2 linked regions of the Paraglaciecola psychrophila 170 genome follow. The protein of the gene in region 1 binds, or shares a complex with, the protein of each later gene. Links are inferred from orthologs where the notes say so. Each region holds a gene or a part of one and is shown on either strand. Other genes may lie near its edges.

Evidence for each region.
Region 2: pnp (region 1) and C427_RS13630 share a complex: the UniProt entries of both Bacillus subtilis proteins name them as parts of the possible RNA degradosome complex. The link is inferred for Paraglaciecola psychrophila 170 from one-to-one orthologs.

Annotation. Positions count from the first base shown.
Region 1 is NC_020514.1:1,737,582-1,750,679, reverse strand. What follows is about bases 3,483-6,470. They hold pnp (polyribonucleotide nucleotidyltransferase), read right to left. Parts: upstream 6,042-6,470; coding sequence 3,924-6,041; downstream 3,483-3,923. In the rest of the region: gap (type I glyceraldehyde-3-phosphate dehydrogenase), read left to right, coding at 159-1,154; C427_RS07595 (D-hexose-6-phosphate mutarotase), read left to right, coding at 1,261-2,100; C427_RS07590 (HD domain-containing protein), read right to left, coding at 2,837-3,433; C427_RS07580 (adenylate/guanylate cyclase domain-containing protein), read right to left, coding at 7,547-8,350; C427_RS07575 (serine hydrolase domain-containing protein), read left to right, coding at 9,098-10,357; C427_RS07570 (EAL domain-containing protein), read right to left, coding at 10,892-11,197; C427_RS28780 (EAL domain-containing protein), read right to left, coding at 11,234-11,398; C427_RS07565 (hypothetical protein), read left to right, coding at 11,712-11,996; C427_RS07555 (hypothetical protein), read left to right, coding at 12,786-13,098. UniProt on the Bacillus subtilis protein: Involved in mRNA degradation. Catalyzes the phosphorolysis of single-stranded polyribonucleotides processively in the 3'- to 5'-direction. Necessary for competence development in Bacillus subtilis.
Region 2 is NC_020514.1:3,125,608-3,138,443, forward strand. Bases 1-2,726 are described here. They hold C427_RS13630 (6-phosphofructokinase), read left to right. Parts: upstream 1-860; coding sequence 861-1,592; downstream 1,593-2,726. Other genes in these bases: C427_RS13625 (FAD-dependent monooxygenase), read right to left, coding at 1-494; C427_RS28230 (6-phosphofructokinase), read left to right, coding at 1,567-1,818; C427_RS13635 (LytR/AlgR family response regulator transcription factor), read right to left, coding at 1,851-2,681; C427_RS13640 (sensor histidine kinase), read right to left, coding at 2,659-2,726. Outside these bases: more of C427_RS13640, read right to left, coding at 2,727-3,762; C427_RS13645 (Mpo1 family 2-hydroxy fatty acid dioxygenase), read right to left, coding at 3,881-4,342; C427_RS13650 (flagellar brake domain-containing protein), read right to left, coding at 4,436-5,122; C427_RS13655 (M61 family metallopeptidase), read left to right, coding at 5,277-7,073; C427_RS13660 (DUF3718 domain-containing protein), read left to right, coding at 7,860-8,255; C427_RS13670 (fumarate hydratase), read right to left, coding at 10,183-11,700; pabB (aminodeoxychorismate synthase component I), read left to right, coding at 11,834-12,836. UniProt on the Bacillus subtilis protein: Catalyzes the phosphorylation of D-fructose 6-phosphate to fructose 1,6-bisphosphate by ATP, the first committing step of glycolysis.

The sequences.
Region 1 (13,098 bases):
CAATGACCATATTGTAATTTAATAACATATTACCGTGAATATTTTGCCTTATTCAGCTATTTAGTCCATAATTTTGTAATTAAATTTCAGAAGGGTGTTATCACCTTTCGTAATTACCTTATTTTAACAACCAGTTAAAAAAGCTTAGGAGATTAAAGATGACAACAAAAGTAGGTATCAATGGCTTCGGCCGAATCGGTCGATTTGTACTCCGTGCTGCATTTGAACGCAACGACATTGACATAGTCGGGATTAACGACTTGCTAGATGCAGATTATATGGCGTATATGCTTAAATATGATTCTACACATGGCAAGTTTAACGGTACTGTTGAAGTGGCAGACGGTCAATTAGTTGTCAATGGTAAAACTATCCGAGTAACTTCGCAGCGCGATCCAGCAGACTTAGCCTGGGATGCGATTGGTGCAGAAGTAGTAGTTGATGCGACTGGTTTATTTTTGACGGATGAAACTGCACGTAAACACATTCAAGCAGGTGCTAAAAAAGTCGTACTTTCTGCACCGTCTAAAGATGCAACGCCGATGTTTGTTATGGGTGTTAACCATAATGAGTATGCAGGACAAGACATCGTATCCAATGCATCATGTACTACTAACTGCTTAGCGCCTTTAGCAAAAGTACTGAACGATAATTTTGGTATTGTTGATGGCTTGATGACAACAGTACATGCGACTACCGCAACACAAAAAACAGTTGATAGCCCATCGGCTAAAGATTGGCGTGGTGGTCGTGGTGCGTCTCAAAATATTATTCCTTCATCTACTGGTGCAGCTAAAGCAGTAGGTAAAGTTATCCCTGAGCTTAATGGCAAGTTAACCGGAATGGCTTTTCGCGTGCCAACAGCTGATGTCTCAGTGGTAGACTTGACCGTAAATTTAGCCAAACCAGCCACGTATGCTGAAATTTGTGCAGCTATGAAAGCCGCTTCTGAAGGTGATATGAAAGGTGTTTTGGGTTACACCGAAGATGCGGTGGTTTCACAAGACTTCATTGGTGATGTTCGCACCTCAATATTTGATGCCACAGCCGGTATTGCATTAACGGATACATTTGTAAAATTAGTGGCTTGGTATGACAACGAAATCGGCTACTCAAATAAAGTACTAGATCTGGTTGCCCACATCAGCAAATAAATACTTTGACACATTAACTCTCAATAGAGAGTTAATGTGGTTACACAAATATGTTAAAAAGGCGTCTATCTAAGTCGCCTTTTTTGATTCACCACAGAGAACTCACATGCTACCGACTGATTCAACAACCATCATAACTCGAGATAACATTCAGCTTTTACATATTGAGAACGCGTTTGCCTACGCTGAAATATCTTTATTTGGTGGACATATTTTAAGTTTCAAACCCAAACATGACCACAGAGAACGTTTGTGGGTAAGCCAACACGCTTTTTTCGACGCTAAAAAACCAATTCGAGGTGGTATACCTGTTTGCTGGCCTTGGTTTGGTCCTCATAAATCCAAGACTAATCTAGCAGCGCACGGTTATGTGCGCACCCAAACATGGCAAATTATCAGTTGCGAAGAAACAAGAACGGGCACAACCGTTACCCTAAAACCACACACTAGCAAAGGCGATGGATTTGAAGGTGACGTGCAACTCGTTTTAGTGGTGCATGTTGAACAACAGTTAACGATACAATTGTGTACCACCAACCTTGGTGATACTCCTTTAACCTATAACAGCGCGTTACATAGTTACTTTGCTATTTCTGATATAAAGCAATGTGAGTTGTTAGGTTTGTCTAAAAAATACTCAGATAAAACTCGTGGTTATCAAATATTGGATACACCCCAAGCATACAAGTTCAACGAAGAAACAGACAGAGTACATCAGGAGCAGCCAAAAACCTTGACGATTGCAGATGGTGAAATTAAGACTGATATAATGTCATCAGGCCACGACAGCATAGTTGTATGGAACCCATGGCAAGAAAAATCTATTAGTATGGGGGATATGTCAGATGATGGTTATCTTACGATGTTATGTGTTGAAACAGCAATAACCCAAGGTCAAGACGTGGCGCCTAACACCACTCATGTGCTGCAGCAAATCATTCAATAGTCGCGTTTCGACAATTAAAATTAACCATATTATTTTTTACGTTGCCTCAACATGATTAGCCTAGTTTTTATTTGACTTATATCTAAGGCTTTGATGTAAGAAACCGACACTTGTGTTTTACAAGCCTGCGCGTCTTGTAGACTTATAATCTAGTCCTCGTTCATTAAGGTTTTAATTGTCAATAATTTTTGCTGATTTGCTTCGGTAACTTCCGCTGCCAATCTTAAGACCTATTCCATTAGATCGTTAAGTACTTAAACCTCATTCACCAGTCCCCTCTGTTTTGCTTTCTCATCTCGGCAGTACTCACCATGGAAGAGTGACAATATTTAGCCTTAGATGGGGTAGATACCGCAGAAATAGATTATTGTGTCAGCCAACACTAATTGCAAAACAATCCTAAATTTAAGCAAATTGAATTTACCCCAAAGTTGCCTAAATTCAGTGGTAGAATTTAAATTACCAACCTTCAGCCAAGCTTGGTTAATTGACGAATTTAACGATTACTTAAGATCACAGCCGCAAATGATAAAAAATTTAAACTACAGTGTAGTTTTCCCGAGCCTGAGTTGATTTTACAAAAACTTAAATAACAACACGTCTTAAGTAATCCCTTCCAGAGCGGTCGACTGCGTGTTTTTATTTTGGTCTGATTTCATCTAAAATCACACTAAACGCGGTTAATCGACTGATTATTTTACGCTGTAATTAACTTTGAACGTTGCTTTAAGGGGCTTTAAGCGCCTTTGATCATCGCTGCTTTGTAGATACTTTTAAGCGGACGAGCAAAAATTTCCATGACCATGGGTTCAAAGAACTCTATTGCCAAGGTGTCATATTCGGGATCAAAAGCAGGGCAATCGTATTTTTCAATAAATTCCTCGGTTGCAGTAAAATACTCATGTCCTCGAAATTGTTCACGCATGTCAGGGTCGAGTCCAATATGATGAAAGAAGTTCTTCCCCTGAAAAATACCATGATGTTGCACAATCCAGTGCAACTCTTCTGATACAAAAGGCTTAATAATTGCGGCAGCAATATCGGGGTGATTATATGCCCCTAGAGTATCACCAATGTCGTGAAGCAAGGCCATGACAACATAATCCACTGCTCGTCCATCACGGTATGCTCGAGTCGCAGTTTGTAAACAGTGGGTAAGCCGGTCTACCGGGAAACCACCATAATCGCCATCTAGCAGGCGAAGGTGCTCAAGTACACGCTGCCCACCGTTTGCAGCAAATGGGGTCTGTTCTTTTATAATAATTGCCCAGTCTTCTGCTGTACTTTGTGCCATATCGCTAAACGCGGCATGCTTGCTTGTAGCTTTGTCCATTTACTTTCTCCAAACGAATAGATTTAGAATACTAGCACTACTATTTATAGAAACAAGCGTTGCAGCCTCATCTGTTTTTCTGGAATGAATCTTAAATAGCTAGGTTATTACGTCTCGATTTTTTGGTGCTGTTATTAAATGTATGTAGCTATGATTGAGAGGATAATTAATTTTTCAGGCTGTACAACTATCAAGTATTGAGCGACATTCTTGCCAATTATTATATGAAGAGCTGCAAGCTAAGAGGAAAAGTGAGTTGCTCTATGTAACGGCGTCAATAAACGCAATAAATCACACTCTTTATAACAATAACAATAACAATAACAATAACAATAACTTTAAATGTTTGTTTTAGGTTGTTCAAGCATATTGACAGCAAGCCACTAACAGCCATAGCAGCACCAATAAACATTTGGAAAAGTTCAATTTTTTTGCAATAAAAAAGGAGCCTTTCGGCTCCTTTTTTAACAGTTAGACATGAGTCAACTGATTATTCATTACCTTCAGCAGCTTCTGGAGCAGCCGGTTTCTCAGTCAAATCTTTGATACTCAAACGTATACGATTCTGACGGTCAATTTCAACAACCTTAACGTCTAGCACTTGGCCTTCTTCTAAGAAGTCAGAAACCTTATTAACACGTTCGTGAGCGATTTGTGAAATATGTACTAGGCCTTCTTTACCAGGTAAAATTTCAACAAACGCACCAAAATCAACGATACGCGTTACTTTACCAGAGTAAGTTTTACCCGACTCCACTTCAGCAGTGACTTGCTCAATCTTAGCAATAGCAATTTGCGCTTTAGCTAGTTCAGTTGCAAAAATCTTAACCGTACCGTCATCTTCGATTTCGATATTACATTCAGATGCTTCAGTAATAGCACGGATCATCGCGCCACCTTTACCAATTACGTCACGAATTTTGTCTTTATCTACTTTCATTTTATAGATGCGCGGAGCGAACTCAGACATCTCTTCACGGTGACCAGAAATCGCTTGGTCCATCACGCCTAGAATATGCAAACGCGCTTCTTTAGCTTGTTTTAAAGCAACCTGCATGATTTCTTGAGTGATACCTTCGATTTTGATATCCATTTGTAAAGCAGTAATACCATTAGTAGTACCTGCCACTTTAAAGTCCATATCGCCTAAGTGATCTTCATCACCCAAAATGTCAGATAGAACCACAAAGTTTTCGTCATCTTTCACTAAGCCCATTGCAATACCCGCAACAGAAGCTTTAATAGGAACACCCGCATCCATCAATGCTAAAGACGTACCACAAACAGACGCCATTGAAGACGAACCATTTGATTCAGTGATTTCAGACACAACACGTACCACATATGGGAAATCTTGCTCAGACGGCATAACCGCTTGAATCCCACGTTTAGCTAGACGACCATGGCCGATTTCGCGACGCTTAGGAGAACCCACAAAACCAGTCTCGCCTACACAGTAAGGAGGAAAGTTGTAATGTAACATGAAGCGACTGTCTGTTTTACCACTAAGACCGTCAATCATCTGCGCGTCACGCTCTGTACCAAGGGTGGCAGCAACGATTGCTTGAGTTTCACCACGAGTGAACAAAGCAGAACCGTGAGTACGTGGCAACAAACCAGTGGCAACGTTAAGGGCACGGATCATCGCAGGATCACGACCATCAATACGAGGCTGACCAGCAAGAATACGTGAACGTACTACGTCACTTTCAAGGGTATGCATCATTTCAGATACTTCTTTGGCGTTTTGCTCTGCATCGCCAGCAACGATAGTTTCGACTGTTTGACTAGTCAAAGCGTTGATTGCGTCTTTACGCTCCATCTTGTCAGAGATCTGGTAGGCTTCTGTCATGCCAGCTTCAGCTAATTCTTTTACTTTGGTTTTAAGCGCAGTGTTTTCTGGAACGCCTTGCCAATTCCACGAAGGTGTATTCACCTCAGCAGCAAATTCAGCTATTGCACCGATAACGGTTTGTAATTGCTCGTGACCATACATAACAGCACCAAGCATCACTTCTTCAGATAAAATATCAGCTTCAGATTCAACCATCAATACTGCGTTTTTAGTACCAGCAACCACTAGGTCTAACTGACTAGCTTCAAGTTCAGAAGTACGGGTATTTAATACATATTTCTCATCAGTGTAACCCACGCGCGCCGCACCGATAGGACCATTAAATGGCATACCAGAGATAGCTAGAGCGGCAGACGCACCGATAAGAGAAATAATGTCAGTTGGGATTTCAGGGTTAGCTGAAACAACAGTGATGATAATTTGCACTTCGTTCATAAACCCATTTGGGAATAAAGGACGAATTGGACGGTCAATCAAACGAGACGTGAGTGTTTCGTATTCAGAAGGACGGCCTTCACGCTTGAAGAATCCACCAGGAATTTTACCAGCAGCGTAAGTTTTTTCTTGATAGTTAACTGTCAATGGGAAGAAGTCTTGACCAGGCTTAGTATCTTTTTTACCAACAACAGAAACCAATACACAAGTATCATCCATACTTGCCATTACAGCTGCGGTGGCTTGACGAGCGATTACGCCCGTTTCTAGAGTAACAGTATGCTGACCATACTGAAAAGTTTTAGTGATAGGAGTCATTTTTTTCCTTTAAATAATTTTCAAATTGTCCCACTTAGGACAATACTCTTTTTGCTTTCTATATATATCGCTTTCAAATGCGGCGCATAGTGTATACCCAAATAACTTCAAAATACACATTTCAGGATGAATTTTAAGGGATTAAAAGATGGTGAAAATTTGTTAATTGGGTTTGAATCAAAAATAGCCATCACAGGGCCTGACGGCTGGAGTAAATTCCTTTAAGAACCACTGGAAAGGTTCATAAATCATACATTTAATTGATCTGGGTATAATTGTTTTTTTTGAAAAACAGTCTATGGAATGGGAGTATGATTATGGGTTTTTACGTTCGTCTACAGATAAGAAAATTTACTTTCAGTGACAACTTTAATTATATACCCCGTGGACAAATGGAAACAATCGTAGCTAATTGCCACATATTTGCTAATTATTAATAAATCACTAACATGGACTCTTAGATTAGTGTCTTAACCACTATCATTTTCTTTAATTTCAGGCTGCCCCCAAGCAAGTCTTCATCACACACAATATCAGTGTTGATAAATTTTTTATTTTTGTATGTCAAACATCAAATAGGCATACCTGCCCGTGACCTCGGCGATAATTTTGTATACTTCAATCCAAGCCTTCCAGACCTCTGACATAAAATTATTGCCTATGTCTTTTTTTAAGGCATACAATATCGCGTTGCCTATTGTGGGGTATAGTCATTGACACTGACGCGATAGCCTAATAGCGTTTGGTTAATTCCTGCAAAATCCCTACCAAGCCATTAATATCATCTAGACTTTTACAGCAACATTAATGTTGCCGTTACAGCTGCGGACAGTATTTTAGCGAAACTCTGCTGTACCAATAATTGTTGTCGACGGTGTTGGGCAAAAGAGGCTTCCTACTAATACAAATTTCACGCAACTTTGGGCTCTCTCATTGAGCCTCGACAACATTGAGCATTGTTATGAACTGAGTATAAGAAAGATGCCTAAATTTATGAGCTATCAATATTTCACTTCAGGAGAAAGATATTACATATCAAGCATTATTAAATAATAAAACACCTAATTTCACCTACTGACTTTTGTTAACTTGAACTCACAATAAAAGGACCGCCATAAAAACAAGTCGAATAAATGCATTTCATTGCACTTTTTATGATCAGTTTCAGTCAATATATTGAGGGTTTTACAAGCAGCCGGCTATCTTTCCAACCAAAGCCGAAAACTGGCATCTACGTTTTCTTTGGTACACTATTCTACATAAACAGTTAGAGTCGCTTAAGAAAGAAAGTTTGTTATGCTCCAACCTAGTAAAAACATTTACCTTCAAAACTCTCAACACAATTTGTCTAAATCATGAGGTCTTCAATTTGCGACTGGCTGCACATTAAACATCCCTAGGGCAGATGATTTTCTGTAGTTCGACAAGGTTTGTCATTTTTATGAAGATCACTTTGTTATATTTAACTACGATAATTTACAAAACTTATATTCTAGATTGATTATTTAACTAATGAAACTTCCAGTTATCTGAAGATTCAGATTGCTCCACCATCGATGGCGAAATAAATAACGCATCCGATTTTTCAGGTGGCGAAGGCCTCTCAATTGAAAAGTTACCGGCGAGAGTTTGCCAAAATCACAAACATTGCACTTGCGGATCTCGTGCTCGTCGAAAAGCGAGGTGGTCTCAATCAAGCCACTGCAATTGGGGCATAAATCGTGACTGGGCTCATTGTATAATTTTGGGGTAGCATGAACTAGGTTGAACTGTTCTCCCTCATAGCCTTTTATTGAATTTAATGAAGTTTTGGGAGTCAGCTTAAAGTTCGTTATAGCCCCCTTGTTCTCGAGATAGAAACCTTGATCGGCACAGATTGAATTAGTCTCTGCTAAGCTACAAAAACGCGATGCCAAGTTAACTGTGTCCCCCATCGCTGTGCAGTGACGAAACTCTTTGCATGGAAAGTAACCCAGCGAAGCAAATCCCGTTTGAACGCCAATGCAAATATTAAATGAGCTTCGCCAATTCTTCTTGTAGAACATGTCTTTCTTCTCTCTCATCTCAAGAATTTTATAAGCCGCATCAATAAACCTTTTTTGACTGTCTTTGGCATCGCAAAAAGCCATCAGCCCATCGCCTAGGTAGGCGCCAACTTTGACATCGTGAACGGTGAGAATGAGACTAGTTTCTGTTAAAAAATCAGCCATTATGTCAATAACATTCTGGTAATCTAAGCGGGATTTTTTATAACTTGAATCTTGGATATCGACAAAAATGCAGGTAATCTCTTGGCGAATGCGTCTCATTTTATGACCTCCAGACAATTTTGTGCGCTGCTGCGCTGGAAGTTACAACTACACGAATTACTCAGACTGCCGAATCCATCCTGAAGAATTAATGTTTTCCTTTAATCCATTATCTTTAACCAAGTAAAATGAAAATAGCACTACTAAAGAATTAATAAGTACTCTTTAAAACACTGCATCATATGCGCCAAAATAAAAAACTATTTATTTTTCATGGTTTAAGTGTTTTTAATAAAATTACTTTACTCATTATTGTAAAAAAAGCTGACACAAATCACCACGGTTTATCAATTGAGTAAAGGTATAATAAAATGTCATTTCTCAAACTAATGACATAACCATCCTAAAAATACAGCCACTGCAATTTCCATTTTTAAAATTTCAAAAAAAATAGGCTTATTTTGGGGCAAATGGCACGACGTCATTTGAGCGAAATATGAAACAGCTTTATCTGGCCTTTGTGTAAAGTCGGGCGCCAAATGTGCAGGTGGTTCTTGATAAAAAGAGTCGCAGGCTGAAGTGATTCAAGTCAAAAACGCTCATGCGGACGCCTTTCGGGAAAATGGCGCGAAACCTGCCTTTAAATCTTATTAAACTCCACACGAACAAAAACATTGATTGATAAATCAATGTTTTTGTTCGCACTTTAAAGATAACCCCCCATATGCACCACAATCATTTTAATCAACTTGCCCCCATCTCAACTCTGGTTAAACTACTTCTTCTTATAAAATATTAAGGGATGTTATGAAGTTTATTCTTAGTTTAATGGTTTGCTTTACGTTGATGGCTTGCCAGTCAACAGTGGTCGACGCTAAAAACACAGCAAACGCAGCAGAATCAGTAGGATTTTCATCACAACGCCTAGATAGAATTGCTCCCGCCATGCAACGTTATATCGACCAAGGAAAGCTAGCAGGCACCCTCACTTTAGTCGCCCGAAATGGCAAGATTGTTTACTTAAATGCTCAAGGTATGCAAGATAAAGAAGCTGGCATTGCCATGACTGAAGACACCATTTTCAGAATTTATTCAATGACTAAACCGGTGACTGCAGTAGCTGCTATGACCCTTTGGGAACAAGGCAAATTTCATATGTTTGACCCCATTGCTAAGTACTTACCTGAACTTGCCAATATGAAAGTCTATGTCAGTGGATCAGGTGATGACATGATAGTAGAAGATGCTAAGTCACCTATCCGTATTATTGACCTGTTTATGCATACGTCTGGTTTTAGCTACGGTTTTAGCAATAGTGAAGTCGACAAGCTGTATCAAAAAATGCTGTCTAAACCTGACGAGTTGAATCGCGATAATATATTAACTAAATTTGCCGAATTACCTCTGACTCATCAACCTGGCACTGCTTGGAATTATGGTGTTTCTACCGATATAATTGGCTTCTTAGTTGAAAAACTCAGTGGTAAAAAACTGGGAGAATACATGCAAGAAACGATATTTAGCCCCCTGGGAATGAAGGACACAGGTTTTTATGTACCTGCGGATAAAGTTGACAGACTCACGCAAATCTATACTGCTGACAAAACAGGTCAAACTATCGTCATGGAAAAGGAACCCGTGGGTGATTTTATGAGCGACCCCAAAATCCATAATGCGGGTGGCGGTTTAGTCTCTACCATGCAAGATTATTTTACCTTTGCACAAATGATGCTTAATGGAGGCGAAATTAATGGTGTGAGGATCTTAGGCAGGAAAACGGTTGAATATATGAGCAGTAACCATTTGCCCAAAAATTTAATACCTTACAGTAAAACGTCTCAAGGTGAGGGATATGGTCTTGCGATGTCCGTCACAGTAGATCCTGAAATGACTGGTTTTATGACGTCTAAAGGAGACTTTGGTTGGGGTGGTGCAGCATCAACTTACTTTAGAGTCGACCCAGAAGAGCAAATTTTGATGATCTCCATGGCGCAATTTGTACCTATTGGTTTTCACCGTTATCACGATGATTTTAGAAATTTAGTTTATCAAGCGTTGATAGATTAAATAATTATTAACATACGCTTTTTCATAAGTGCAAATTGATGGTTAAGCGACCCAATATTAATACTTTTTAGTATTTTGTTGTTGATGTTTTTACAAGAAACACCAAGCCCACTTAAAGTGGGCTTTTTTATAATAGTCAGAGGGTTTTGCATATCAATAGCAAATATGTGGTACCGGACCATGCCATAAAAATTATCAGTCTAGCTTTTCAGACATTAGCGACGTAAACTTTTATTTTATAACAAACCATCACTTCATCACTTACTTTTTTAAATATAGCTATATCTTGAGGCGTTCAATAAAACACTTTTTAAAAATCGTGGATATCCGTTAAACGCTCATTAAAAGATATTTTGCTGGTATTTAGCTAATATGTTTTATGTATCGAAGTAACCACACTGCAAAATATCGGCTGAAATTAGTTTATAACATCAGCCCACTAAGTGAATGTGACTAAAACTGAATAGCTTGATAGTTCTGAATAAAAGAAAACGCAGCTGCAGCTGGCACTGGCACTGGCACTGGACGACAAAATTAATAGCCTTGAAGCACGTCGCAACCGTTGTCAGGAAGATATTTAGCCTGCTCCTTTGCTTCCACTCCTTCAGCAACAAAGCGTAAACCTAAATCGTGACTTAGTGATATTGCGGTTTTACAAATTTTGGTGTCATCAATATCTTTCTCTAAGTTGTCAATAAAAGACTTACCTAGCTTGTGAGTTTGTATAGGCAGGTTTTTTAAATATGATAGCGCTGTCAACATTGTACTTATGACCAATAACTTCAACTCAGCCACAAACAGTTTGTCCTCGATTTGCTTGGCAGATAAATTAAGAGCCATTTTAATGTGCACTTCATAGACACTCAACCACTCACTTCATTGTATGAATGGGGTTTCAATGACCCAGCCCCCTAATTCATAAATTAATCCTCTCTCTTGTGCAAGGGCAATAAATTTTTCAGGCGACATAAATCCTAATGTTGAGTTATTCCAGCGTATTAGCGCTTCAACCCAAAACTGTTTTGTACTACCTAAATATATTTGAGGTTGATATGGTTATGACGTTGATAAAAAAACGCCATTCGAACAGCCAGAGCATAAACCGGCACAGGCCCCTTCTCCTTCTATACCTTTGCAAGTAATAGGTTCACAAAATCAGCTTGCCGCTTTTGATGAGCCTGCGATTAGTTCCCATACTGACTCCGTCGCCAAACCTTCTTATATTGTTTATCTGTTAAAAGAAACCACTACTCTAGGATTAAGCCTCTTATCTCCAATCACTAAGTTTGTTTCGCCATTACTGAATCTATACCAACACTATCAAGCCAAAGGCTAAGGGCCAATATTTGTATTTATGCTAATTGGCATTGCTCTTTTAGTGAGTGGTTTTGGTTATTTAGCTCAGTTACTTGTCGGCGAACTAGGTGCTGGCAGCAAATCTTTGTTGCTGTTGGTGATCGCTATTGGCGTCACCTTCGGCGGTGTATATTTAGCTAAACGTCAACAATACCCTGAAATTAGCTCTGCTATTGTCAGCTTAAGGCTATTACTGAATTTTGTGACGGTTTATGTGGCGGGAAGTTTTTATCAACTATTGCCAGACTGGATGGTGCTACTCAGTTATATTGTTATTGCTTGAACGGGTTTTATTTTAGCTAATAAATTAGATACAAAAATTGTCAGTGCATTGGCGGTTATCGGCGGTGAGGCTGTTCCGCTGATTTCACAATTGGATCAACTAGGCACCAGTTACTAACTAATTGGTTTAGGTTTTGCTCGCTAGCCTATACCAAGCCACGGATAAAAACTGGCAATGGCTGGGGTTTGTAAGCGTATTGATTGCTTATGGTTGTATAGAATTCCTCTTACTAACTGGCACTACCACACACATTTTAGGTTTTTTTAGCCAAGGCTTTTATTGTGCGTATTTGCTATATCTCTGTACATTACTGAACAAACAAAGTGCACACTCAAAAAGCAACATAATACTCACAGTCATAACGATTTTCGCTAATATTGATATGCTTTACCAATCAAATTTCACTAGTGAGTGAATATTACCTGCAATTGCCACCGTCAACGCTGTACTCAATGCTTTCTTATTACTCCAAGCTAAAACACAAAAACTCTATACCACCAGCTTGTATACTATGCTTGCTAGCGCATGGTTGTTAGTTGCAATAATCAGTAGCCTTGCACCTGATTATTGGGGCTTTGCCATTGGGCTGGAAGGACTATTTATTTTGCATATTGCCCTCAAAGAGAACTACTTTTCAGTACGAATTGAAGCATTTGGTCTTTTAATTTTTGCGATATTACACGCAGTTTTGCAATGTTTCCCTATTTCCCCGCCCCTGCACTGTTATCTTTAAAATGCACGTTAGTGGTTGCAAGTATTGGGGCGTTAATCTTCTGCTCAAGAAAGCTGTTGAGTCGTTTCTCCAGTGATATTAATCGGGAAGTAAAATTTAGTCACTTACTCAGACCAGCAGAATCAATTTGGATAAACATATTTGTGCTTTCACTGCTATGGGTTCAACTTGGCGTGTGGTCAGCCATGGCAATATTGCCATTACAAGTCATGTTGTTAACCAAAAGCTATCGTAGTGTGTGTAATACCACAGAGATAATGGTTTATGTAGCTGGCGCAGCTATATTCGCCATTTGTTTATTGGGCATAAACGAAGTGCAATCACTATCATTTAGAGAGTTACCCAACTATGCAAAAGTTGCCCTCTTAT
Region 2 (12,836 bases), 1.4 Mb from region 1 along the record:
GCTGAATTAGCACCATCAGCACCAATCAAAATTTTTGCGTGAATAATTTGGCCATCTTCTAGGGTTACTTGGGATGCATCAGTAGATGTTATATTCGTAACTTTTAGGTTTTTATAAAAAACCACGTTTTGATTATTATTAATCACTGCGTGTAAGCCCAATTGAACAAGTCGATTTTCAATAATGTGACCAAGATGAGGTTGCTCAATTGCATTGCAATCAAAGTCAGTACGGCAAGAAGGTTTATCCCATACTGACAAACGTTTATAAGGACACAGACGCATACTTTTAATATGAGCCCATGCTCCTAAGTCTTGCAGCAAGGCTTCAGAGGTTAAACTAATGGCAGAAACTCGCATATCAGGAGTTTGTTTAGAATCAAAAAGCACCGGCATTGAGGGCTCAATTATCGCCACTTTAAAGTTAAGCTTTGCCAACCCCAAAGCCATAGCCGAACCGACCATTCCACCGCCCACCACACAAAAATCAAACACGTTTTTTTTCCTTTTTACTACATACCATTAGTTTAACAAAAAAAGGCGAAGATTTACGTTAAAACATCTAAATACTACTATCCTTAATATTGCCCAATACGGCGTTTATATTGAGATGACTAAAACACTATTTGCAACGGCAATGAAATGGCCAAAGGCACAACAGGTCCTAACCCATGAGCCAAATATTCAGGGGAATTTTGCCCTGCCTAAAACAGTCAATACAAAGACAATGATTCTTCGCCTTAAACATCAACATCAGACGCGGCTAAGTGGCTAATTATTCTACAAAAACATTGTTTATAGAGTCTTTGCATTCTACCCTAGATTAAAGTTATTTATACAAATCACACAGAAGAGAGACTTATGAAAAAAATCGCTGTTTTGACATCGGGTGGTGATGCCCCAGGTATGAATGCTTGTATTCGTTCAATTGTTCTCACAGCGGATCATTATGAACTTGAAGTGATTGGTTATAAAGATGGTTATAACGGCCTAATTGACCAAGAATTTAAACTGCTCGTTCCTGCCAATGTGACGAATATCATTCAGCGAGGCGGCACGATATTAAAAAGTGGTCGCTGTGATGATTTTCATACTGAGGAAAGTGGTAGAGCCGCAGCCAAAAACCTACAGGATTTAAATGTAGATGCATTGTTAGTGATTGGTGGTAATGGTTCTTTTCGTGGTGCACATCATTTATGTAAATACTATAAAGGACAAGTCATAGGCTTACCCGGCACCATAGACAATGACATAAGCGGTACAGATGCCACTATTGGATATTATACTGCCATTGAAACCGCACTCGATCCCATTGATAAAGTGCGAGATACCGCAGATGCTTTTGAGCGTATATTTTTAATTGAAGTCATGGGAAGACATGCAGGGTTTATTGCCTTGAATGCCGCAGTGGCATCTGCTGTAGATAGAGTGGTAGTCCCAGAAGCTTGCAATGATATTGACTTGGAAGTGGATAACATTATCGAACATCTACATGCAGTTTATAGTCAGCAGGGGATCTCGAGTTACATAGTCGTGATGAGTGAAAACTTATTACCCGGAGGGGGTAATGTCGCTGGCGAAAATGCTCACTGATAAAACTCAAATCGAGTGTCGACCTGTTATATTAGGTCACGTTCAAAGAGGAGATTCACCTGTTAGCCAAGACAGAATTTTAGCAACTAAGTTGGGTGCTTATGCAGTTGAGCAGGCATTAGCAGGGCAAAACAATATAATGGTGGGTGAACATAATAATCAGTTAATCACACCACCGCTTGAAATAAGTTGGCAACAAAAAAGCCTCTTGATACATATTTGTTGAAGTTCCAACAACAATTATTCAACACCACACCATTATAATTTAATCATCTCCTTCACACGATCACGATGACTACGACTAACTTTGAGTTCAGTGCCATTGTTTAAGATTAAGTGGTATTCGCCACTAATATGACTGACCATTTTTTGTACGAACTTAATATTAACCATCGCCGAACGATGAGCTCGAACGAATTTTTTGGGATCGAGATCCTTTTCTAGCTCTTTCATAGTGCGGCGCATAATATGGGTCTGATCCGTTGCGTGCACACACATATAATCACCAGCAGCATCAATCCATTGAATATCATTGACTGCCACACGGGTCACTTCGGAACCATCTTTTATGGCTAAAATATCAGGATAAGGGTTAGTAGTAATGGGTTCACCGCTAGCTAATTTCCGCAAAATATCTTCACAATCATCACCGGTAAAATCAGCGACCAACCTCGCAAGTTTTTGATTGTTACCATCTTGTTGTTTTCGTTCTAGCATCAACTGTACTTTATCAACTGCGTCTTTCAGACGTCTCTCATCCACTGGTTTTAATACATAATCCAAAGCGTGTACGTCAAATGCTTTGATCGCATAAGAGTCAAATGCGGTAACGAACACAATCAAAGGAATAGGTTGCTTTAATTCTTGTAGTTTATTAATGACTTGAAAACCATTCAGCCCGGGCATTTGAATATCTAGAAATACCAAGTCAGGACGCACCTGAGGAATGAGTGTTACGGCCTCTAATCCATTTTTACATTCACCAACAATGTCAATATTGTTAAACTCAGCCAAACGTAAGGACAATCCCTTACGTGCGAGAGGTTCGTCGTCAACTATGACAGTACTAATTTTCAATTTTTTTGTCATTTGAGTTCTCGCTTATTTCATAAGGGATACGAATATTAACTTTTATTCCCGTTGGATAATTATGAGATATCACAAAAGAATGTTTATTAAGATATAAAGCTTCTAATCGGTCTTTTATATTTTGTAACCCTACCCCGCCACTTTTACTGACAGGTAATTGTCCGTTTTTAATCTCAGCACCAGGACCATTGTCACTGACGTTTAGCATCAAATCACGTCCAAAAGTTTTAGCTGAAATACTGATACATCCGCCAACTTCCATTCTGGATATGGCAAACTTTATCGAGTTTTCAATAATAGGCTGCAATATCAAACTGGGTACGAGTGCACTTTGAGTCTTTTCTTCTATATCCCAAACTACCGTTAGGCGGTCTTCAAATCTAACCTCTTCAATTTCCAAATACAGCTCTAAGGCTTGAATTTCTTGGATAAGAGGGACTCGCCGGATGGGGTCTTTATCAAGTGAGTAACGTAAAAAATCACTTAAACGGCTGACCATAGCCTCAGCCGTTTTGTTCTCTTTCATAAGAATAAGCGTTGAAATGGCATTCAGAGTATTAAAAAGAAAATGTGGATTCAACTGATATCTAAGCATTTTAATATGCGCCTGATGCGCCATAGAGGATGCTTTAAGCACATTTTGCTTTTCTCTGAGTAACATCTGATAGTTTTTGACACCAAAATAAGCGCCGGTCCAACATCCAATCATGATTAAAGAATTAATTGTATCCTTAAAATACCAGTACCATTCTTCAGGCCGATAGCCTTTTTTGTATATTTCCCAGTTATTGACGTTTTTAACCAAGGTCCAAATCAATGCCGTAAAATACAAGCTAGCACCAACCATAATGAGCATTTTAAGCGGTGTTAAAGTCAATGCCTTACGATATATATATCGAAGTGGAATAGTCAGCAACCATCCTGCATAGGCATTAAGTACTATAACAAATAGCCATATACTGCGCATATCTTGTAGAAATGAGCCGATATAATAAACGATTGCAAAGCCACACCAACCTGCTGTATGCAGGGTCCAAAACAACCGTTCTCGGCTATCGACTAATTTTTCCCACTTAGGCACACATATTCCTGAATAATGAACAGTAAACAAGTATACAAAAAACAGGCTAAGGAAGCTCTCTCTTGGTCTTAGATTAGCGGTGTTTTATCGCAACGGATTGTAGAATTAAGCAGTTAGCTTAATAATTGATATTTAAACGTTTTAGCCAGTGTACCCACCACCAAGCAGGCCCCACCAGTAAAAATTGAAAATCTTTTAAAAAGCTAGGTTTTTTACCTTCAATATTGTGTCCAATAAATTGCAAAATCCACATTACTACAAACAAAGCGACACTAAACTGCAAAACAGAAATATCTAGTAACTCAAGCAGAACAATTCCATACAAAGACAATACGGATAGTAGCGTCATAGCGGCACCTATTGGTCCAGACAAACGAAAGTAATAATACAAGGTGGGAATAACCAGAACATGCGCCCACGTGACAGCGAAATAATCTAGAAAAGCAGGCGTAGGAATAGACCATACAAGTGCTAGCGTAACAAAATATATTGCCGGTACTGCTATTGCATGTATAAGAATATTGGTTTTGTTTTTATGACTTTCGCCATACTCATTTAAAAGAAATTCTATTTGACGCATGTAAATCTCATCGACATGTTATTAACTCTATTTTAACAACTCAATCGACTTGCTTCAATTAAAAACTGTAAACTTAGCGATTATATTCACTAATTAACCCGTCGATAACATTAGATCTTGCAATAACTGATTAACTTCTTCTTCAGGTGTCTCGAACTTGACGCCGTAATACAGGTATACCTCATCAGACTTAGTGTTCATAATAGTGCCAGTTAGGAAAATACTTTTATCTTTGGATACAACAAAATACATTTTCACAACTTGTCTAAGTTTTGGCTTGGTCATGCTTGCACTTTTATTAATACTCATTCGGCAACCATTTACCGATATATCTAATACCAGAGAGTCGCAAATAACGGAATTACTTTTAGCATCAAGCATACTGGTTGCGATACGCGTTTGTGCTCTAGGTTCAATACGTAAATCTTGGCTTTGTATAACGAGAGGAAAGCTAGTAAAAATCAAATGACTTGGTTTCGTGGTAACGAGTATGACTTTAACTTTAAAGGCTATAATTTCGCCAGTATCGTCCTCAAGGATATATCTAGCAATTAACGACTTATCTTTAAAAATCCCATCGCCCAATGATCCCCACTTACCTTCATCGGGGTATCTGAAAATCATACAACGCGTACCATCCATACCTACAAACTCGGTTCTCACCCTTTTCGTAGTAGTGGCAGTAGACAATTGTAAATCAAGGGGTCTGCCGGGCCGCATGGAGCGGAGCTTTCTTAAATCTTCATTCGTCAGCCCAATTTTTTCCTGCAAAATTGCCATTTAATTAATAACCCTTGAAGACCATTGTTGTTATGATTAGCTTTATGCATTCTAGATTGTTGTTAAATAAAGTGTACACATACAATAACTTACTACATTATTTATAAATATAAAGCATTATAATCTTTATATTTTCATTAAATAGAGAAACATTATGCATATTCATCCCTCACCCATTCATTACCATATTAACGTTTCATCTATCCCGGGGCATGTATTTGATGTCAGATTACACATTAAAAATCCTGATGAAAATGGTCAAATCCTAACCTTACCCGCTTGGATACCAGGAAGTTATATGATCCGTGATTTTGCCAAAAACATTGTCAAAATTAGTGCTCAGGATGATATGGGCACAGATATAAACATCCAAAAACTCGACAAACAAACTTGGCAAGCACAAGCAGTTAGCACAACGTTGACCATTCAATACCAAATTTATGCTTTCGATCTATCGGTTAGAAGCGCCTACATAAATGATGAAATGGCATTTTTAAATGGTACCAATATGTTTTTGGCAGTTGTTGGACAAACAGATCAACCTTGTGGGTTAACGTTGCAAAAACCTGTACAACCAGAATTATCTCACTGGCAGGTTGCCACTACTATGCCAACAGAGATGCAAGATACACATGCATTTGGTGAATATTATGCGGATAACTACGAAGGGTTGATCGATCATCCAGTACTAATGGGTGAGTTTGATATTTTGCCATTTTCTGCCGCTGGTGTGGAGTTTGAACTAATACTTGCAGGTGGACATCAAGCCGATGTTCAACGCATAACAAAAGATTTAACCAAGGTGTGCCAGCACCATATTGATTTTTTTGCAGATACTCCTCCGGTTAAACGTTATCAGTTTATCACGCTGCTAACAGATAATGCTTTTGGTGGTTTAGAACATATGAGCTCAACAGCGTTAATGTACAGTAGAAATGATTTACCAAGCTTGTCTGATGCGGAAAAAATGACCGATGGATATCGCGTATTTCTAAGTTTGTGTAGTCATGAGTTTTTTCATACTTGGCATGTAAAGAGGATCAAACCTGAAGAGTTGTTTGGTGCAGCATTAGACAAAGAGCGATACACAGAACAATTATGGATTTATGAGGGTTTTACTAGCTACTACGACGATTTTAGTCTTTTAAGATGTGGTCTTATTACCCAAACTGAATATCTAAAAGTAGTCGGCCAAAACCTCACTCGGTTACTACGTAATAAAGGGCGATTTAAACAAACCATTACCGAGTCTAGTTTTGATGCTTGGACTAAGTTTTACAAACAAGATGAAAGTGCCGTTAATAACATTGTTAGTTATTATAATAAAGGTGCCGTATTAGCTATGTGTTTGGATTTACTGATAAAAAGCGAAAGTGATGGAAATTACAGTTTAGATGACGTGATGCGGAATTTGTGGGAGCAGTACGGAAAACTCGCAATTCCTACCCCAGTAGACGTTATTCAGAATATTGTAAAAACACAGCTGAATTTAGACTTAAATGCTTTTTTTCAATCTGCATTATATTCCACCGAAGAGTTACCATTCAATGAACTGCTTGAGAAATTTGGCGTTGAGTGTCATTTTTTACCTAGAGAAAACTTGGATGACAAGGGCGGTGAAATGACAACATCTCCAATAAAAATCGACTTTGGAGCACAAATAAAAATGCAAGAGATAGGTGTACAAATCATCCAAGTCACAGAGCAAACTGCGGCCTATGAGTCTGGATTACAAGTTGGTGATGTGTTGATAGCCATCAATAAATGGGTGGTGAGTAAAGAAAATTTAATCCCACAGCTAAATCATTTAACGATTGGTCAAACCGTGCAACTGAATGTGATACGTGACAAAAAACTCAAGCCATTGACCTTTTTAGCCAGAGCAGCATCCAAAGACACCATAGCCCTAGAAGTAATCGAACAACAGCAATGTAATAGATGGTTAAGTTAATCATCTATTACATTGCTTCGGTTTAATAAGCCAAATAACTAAATAACTAAATAACCTCAATAAGCTTAGAAAAATAACATTTTAGATGACGATAATTAAGGGAAAGCACCAACCTTTCATTTCTCATGGGTATTTATACAAATTTGATATGCGTGTGGCTCTATATTGCTCGTGCACGCGTAATTATGAATCCCAACATTCCTTTTATTTACTCTTAATTGCTAGGAATACATGAGTCTTAAAATATTTGATAAAAGTACACACTGTCTTTCGAAATATATAAATCTTTCAGAACACTTACAAAATAACAGCAGTCAGCCTGATAACGGCTTAATGTTGACACCACGAGTCTGCTACAAGATAAATCACCATCATTTATAAAAGTAAATGTCATATTAAGTCTCCGCTTAATTTAATAAAACGGTTGTAAATTCGGTTTCATTAACATTTACGTTACACATGCCAGCTTATGACTTTACCCCTTCTAGATTATTAATTTTTTGCCATAAGAAAAAGTAGAGAGAACAAAATAATATTATTTAGAAAAAACCAAATGACCGTCACTTATTATAATTGCTCAACCAGTGTTTGCTTAAAATTAAAATATGTAACTGTTCAGGTTTTAAAGACGCTTTTTGAAGGAACCTTAAAAAAGTTATGAAAACCAATACCTAAGTATCACATCATAGATTTTTGATTCAATTCAAATCGGTTTCAATAGATTCCTGAAAACGCTGCAACGTCAGCAACGTTTGCAAATAAACTTAATCACCGAGGAAATTAACCATGTTGAAAATTGTTAAAACTTCTATCGCTATCGCAACCGCTTCTTTACTATTTGCTGGCAACGCTCAAGCCGATGTTAGCGAAGCTTTACAAAATATCTGCACTATTGTCAAAGCAGATGATAAAGGCGAGTTACGTAAAAAAATGAAACGCGTTCAGTCTGACTTTAGACTTAAGCTTAAAGATTACTACTCAGGTGTGTCATGTGGTGGTAACAGCCTTATTCGCACAGCAATGCTCAACGATGCTGTTGAAACAGGCACCTTGATGGTTAAGAAGATGCCAAAGGGTGACTTAAGCTCACCAGAATCAGACGGAAAAACAGTATTGGTATGGGCTTCTGAAAATGGTTTAGATGCTTCAGCTATCGTTGCGGCTCTTAAAGACAGAATATAAACTGCGCGCGAAACAAGAATTGTTCTTGAACGAACTTGGCTGCGGCCACCGAAACGTTCAACATGGTAGGTAGGTTTCTTTAATCAAGTAACCTTACCTAAAAAACGGCCTCTTCTGAGGCCGTTTTTTATTGTCTGAACACAAAGGTACAACACACAAAACAAAAAAGTTTTAAACCATCGATGGAAACGAGTGCACCGAGGAAAAGGAAAATAATATTTATTATGTGTTCCTCGGCTCGCGGCACCCAGAGCAGCAAAGCCTCTTTTTACTCAGTGATGCAAAACGCTTTTAGAGAAACGTAAGGCTATTAAGATTGTCGCTGCTTTTTATACTTCATCATCCTCAATTTCGGCGTTACCCAGCAAAATTCCATCTAACTTTTTATTGCTCTGTACACCTAATTTTCGGAACTGCTCTACTTGTCTTACAAGGTTGCCTTTACCTGTAGACAGTTTGTTCATCGCACCTTCATAACTTTTCTGACTCGATTCTATAGCTTTACCTACTTTATCCATATCGACCATAAATCCGTGGAACTTGTCGTATAACTTGGCTGCGTTGTCAGCAATTTTCTCGGCATTTTGATTCTGGTATTCGTATTGCCAAATATTGTTGATTGTACGCAGTGCCACCAGCAAATTCGTCGGGCTAACCAGCATGATATTGTTATCAAAAGCCAGTTTCATTAATTCAGGTGCTTGATCTGCACCAAGTAAAAATGCCGACTCAATAGGAATAAACATCAACACATAATCTAAAGTGCGAATACCTTTTAAATCCTGATAGTCTTTTTTACCGAGTTCTTTTATATGATTTCGCAACGAGTTGACATGTTCTTTTAAGTGCACAGCGCGTGCTAATTCATCGTCATGTTCATTAAAATAACGCTCGTAGGCAGCAAGCGATACTTTTGAGTCAATCACCACATCCTTGTCGTTAGGCAAATGCACAACCACATCAGGCTGGAAACTTTTTCCATGTTCATTTTTTAAGGCAACTTGAGTATCAAACTCGTGACCTTCGCGCAATCCAGATTCTTTCAACACTCTTTCTAAAAACCACCTCGCCCCAGTTACCTTGGACTTTGTTATCCCCTTTTAAGGCTTTCGTTAACGCGGCGGCGTCATGAGTGATTTGTTGGTTAAGCTCTTTTAAGCCTAAAATTTCAGTCTTAAGGGATGCTCTCTCCTGCCCTTCTTTAACATATTGATCTGTGACCTGTTTTTTAAAGCCTTCAATCTGCTCTTTTAAAGGTGACAAAATAGAATCCAAGCCAGCCTTACTCGATTGGCTAAACTTTTCTTGTTTCTGTTCAAATATTTTATTGGCAATATTTTCGAATTGTTCTTGCAAGCGTTTTTCGGCCACTTCTAGCAACTGTAATTTATCTTTACTGGCAATTTGCTCTTGTTCAAATCGGGCTGCTTGTGACTCAAGTTGGGTGCGTAATTCAGATGCAACCTTACTGCTTTGTTGATATTGCTGTTGCCAATAGTTTTTTTCTATTTCGAGTTCAGAAATCCTTTCTACTCGCTGTGTTAACTGCCCTAACTTATTTTGTGTATACATTTGTTCTTGTTGAGCTGAGCGTTGCTCTGATGTTAACTCTTTTATCAGCAAAATTTGTTGAGCTAGTTGGTCTCTTAATTGAGTTTCTTGTTGAGCCGCAAACAAACTATTGTATTCGATTGTCTGCTGCGCTCGCTTCTTGGCTCTGATGCCAGTAATCAGGGCGCCAATTATGCACCCTAATAAAAATAGACCGACAAAAATAGCATTGGGTATTGTCAGTAAAGTAGCGGCGTTAAATTGACTCATAGTGAGGTGTTTTACTCTTGTTGTAACATTTACCAATAAAAAAGGCGATAAATCATCACTGTAATTTACCGCCGATATATGCAGAATAAGCTCTGTCTAAAACAACTTATTTTTCAATTTCAGCTATTTTAATTTTCCAAATAGCGGGTCCTGTTTCATGCGCATTGGCTCCGGTGCTATCAACAGCCACGGTCACTGGCATATCCACTACATCAAATTCGTAGATTGCTTCCATGCCTAAATCTTCAAAAGCTACGACGCGCGCCTTTTTAATCGCTTTAGACACTAAATATGCAGCACCACCCACAGCCATTAAGTACACAGACTTATGCTTGGCAATACTGGCTACCGTAGCAGGACCACGTTCAGCTTTTCCAATCATGCCACTGATGCCGGTTTGCTCTAACATCATGTCTGTAAATTTATCCATCCGAGTAGCCGTTGTGGGCCCTGCCGGACCTACCGCTTCGTCACGAACCGCGTCTACTGGGCCAACGTAATAAATAAACTTATTATCGAAGTCCACGCCCTCTGGCAAACCTTCACCATTCGATAACATGGTTTGAATACGTTTGTGGGCAGCATCTCGTCCCGTTAACATTTTACCTGACAATAAAACCGTTTCACCAACTTTCCAATCTTGTATATCTTCTTTAGTCACAGTGTTTAAATCAACATGTCGGGTGCCCTCACCTACTTCCCAGGTCACTTTTGGCCAGTCTTCTAATTTAGGTGGGGTAAATTCAGCAGGCCCTGACCCATCTAAACGAAAATGCGCATGACGGGTTGCGGCACAATTAGGGATCATCGCAACAGGTTTTGATGCAGCGTGAGTGGGACATGACATGATCTTAATATCCACTACTGTTGTTAAACCACCTAACCCCTGGGCACCAATACCTAAGGCGTTAACCTTTTTGAATATATCTAAACGTAACTTTTCTTCAGTTGTCTCGGCGCCTCTATCCATTAATTCTTGAATATCCACAGGATCCATTAAGCTTTCTTTCGCCATAACTGCGGCCTTTTCAGCCGTGCCGCCAATGCCTATCCCTAACATCCCAGGTGGACACCAACCCGCGCCCATAGTGGGCAATGTTTTAACTACCCAATCAGCAATATCATCACTAGGGTTAAGCATGACCATTTTAGATTTATTTTCAGAGCCGCCACCTTTGGCTGCAATCATAATTTCAATTTCACCACCGGACACAGTATCGATATGCACAACTGCCGGTGTATTGTCTTTCGTGTTGACTCGCTTACCTGCAGGATCGGCGACAATCGATGCACGTAATGGATTATCTGGATTTAAATAAGCACGGCGAGTACCTTCATCAACCATTTGTTGCACGGTTAAGTCTGTTTTATCCCACTGCACACCCATACCGATTTTCACAAAACAGGTCACTATGCCGGTGTCTTGACACAACGGGCGTTTGCCCTCAGCCGACATACGCGAGTTGATGAGTATCTGCGCCATGGCATCTTTTGCCGCTTGACTTTGTTCTTTGTTGTAAGCCTTTTCGACCGCTTTGATGTAATCAAGGGGGTGATAATAGGAAATAAACTGTAAAGACTCTTCAATACTGTCGATAAAATCTTGCTGACGGATAACAGCCATGGATGCCTCTTAAATTTTCTGGTTAAATTTTCACTTATTGATATGATAACCTGATCGCACAGTTTGCTCCACGACAATATGGCTGCACTGTCAGTAACACATCAACTGTTTTTAGGTACACAAAGTAGTCATCATGAACAACCACACTTATTCATTAACAATCAGCCCCCTTAAAATATCTAACGACTATTCAATGGCAAACTTATTTGCTCACTTTGCTGATAAACCTTGGGCAATGCTTTTAGACTCTGCTAATAGTAAACGTCAGGATGGCCGCTTCGATATTATGGTTGCCAATCCGATTGCCACCATCACCACCATCGGCAACACCAGCAATGTGTGGCAACAAGACGCGGATCTAAATCAAGAAAGCTCACTCAACCCTTTGTCTTTAGTGCAAAACATGCTTGAAAAACACATGCCTAACCATAAAGTCAAATCAGTTAACAAGTTTAACCTGCCATTTATGGCAGGTGCACTAGGTTTGTTTGGTTATGACTTAGGTAAATGTTTTGAAAACTTGCCGAATAAAAATGAAAATGAGTATTCAACTCCAGATATGGCGATAGGCATTTACGCATGGAGCATCATTAAGGACAATATTACTCAGCAATTTTATCTATGTTATTTGGACCAATACCCCCATCCATCTAGCAACCACATACAACAATTAGTTGAGTGTGATAACACCTCACAATCCTTTAGTTTAACCAGTGATTGGCAAGCTAATATGAGTCAAGAGCAATATACACAAAAGCTGTCGTGTATTTCGGCCTACTTGCAAGCCGGAGATTGTTATCAAATTAACTTAGCGCAGCGTTTTTCAGCCCATTATATGGGTGACGAATGGCAAGCATATCAGCAGTTAAGAGTAGCAAATCATGCACCCTTTTCTGCATTTATACGCTTGGCAGACAGCGTAGTAATAAGTATTTCTCCCGAACGATTTATATCGGTTAATGAGGGCATGGTTCAAACAAAACCCATTAAAGGAACCAGACTCCGCAGCAAAGACCTTGAGCAAGATCAACTACAAATTGACTCGTTATTAAGTGCAGAAAAAGATCGCGCTGAAAATTTGATGATTGTTGATTTACTGCGTAATGATTTAAGTAAACACTGCCAGCCGGGCACTG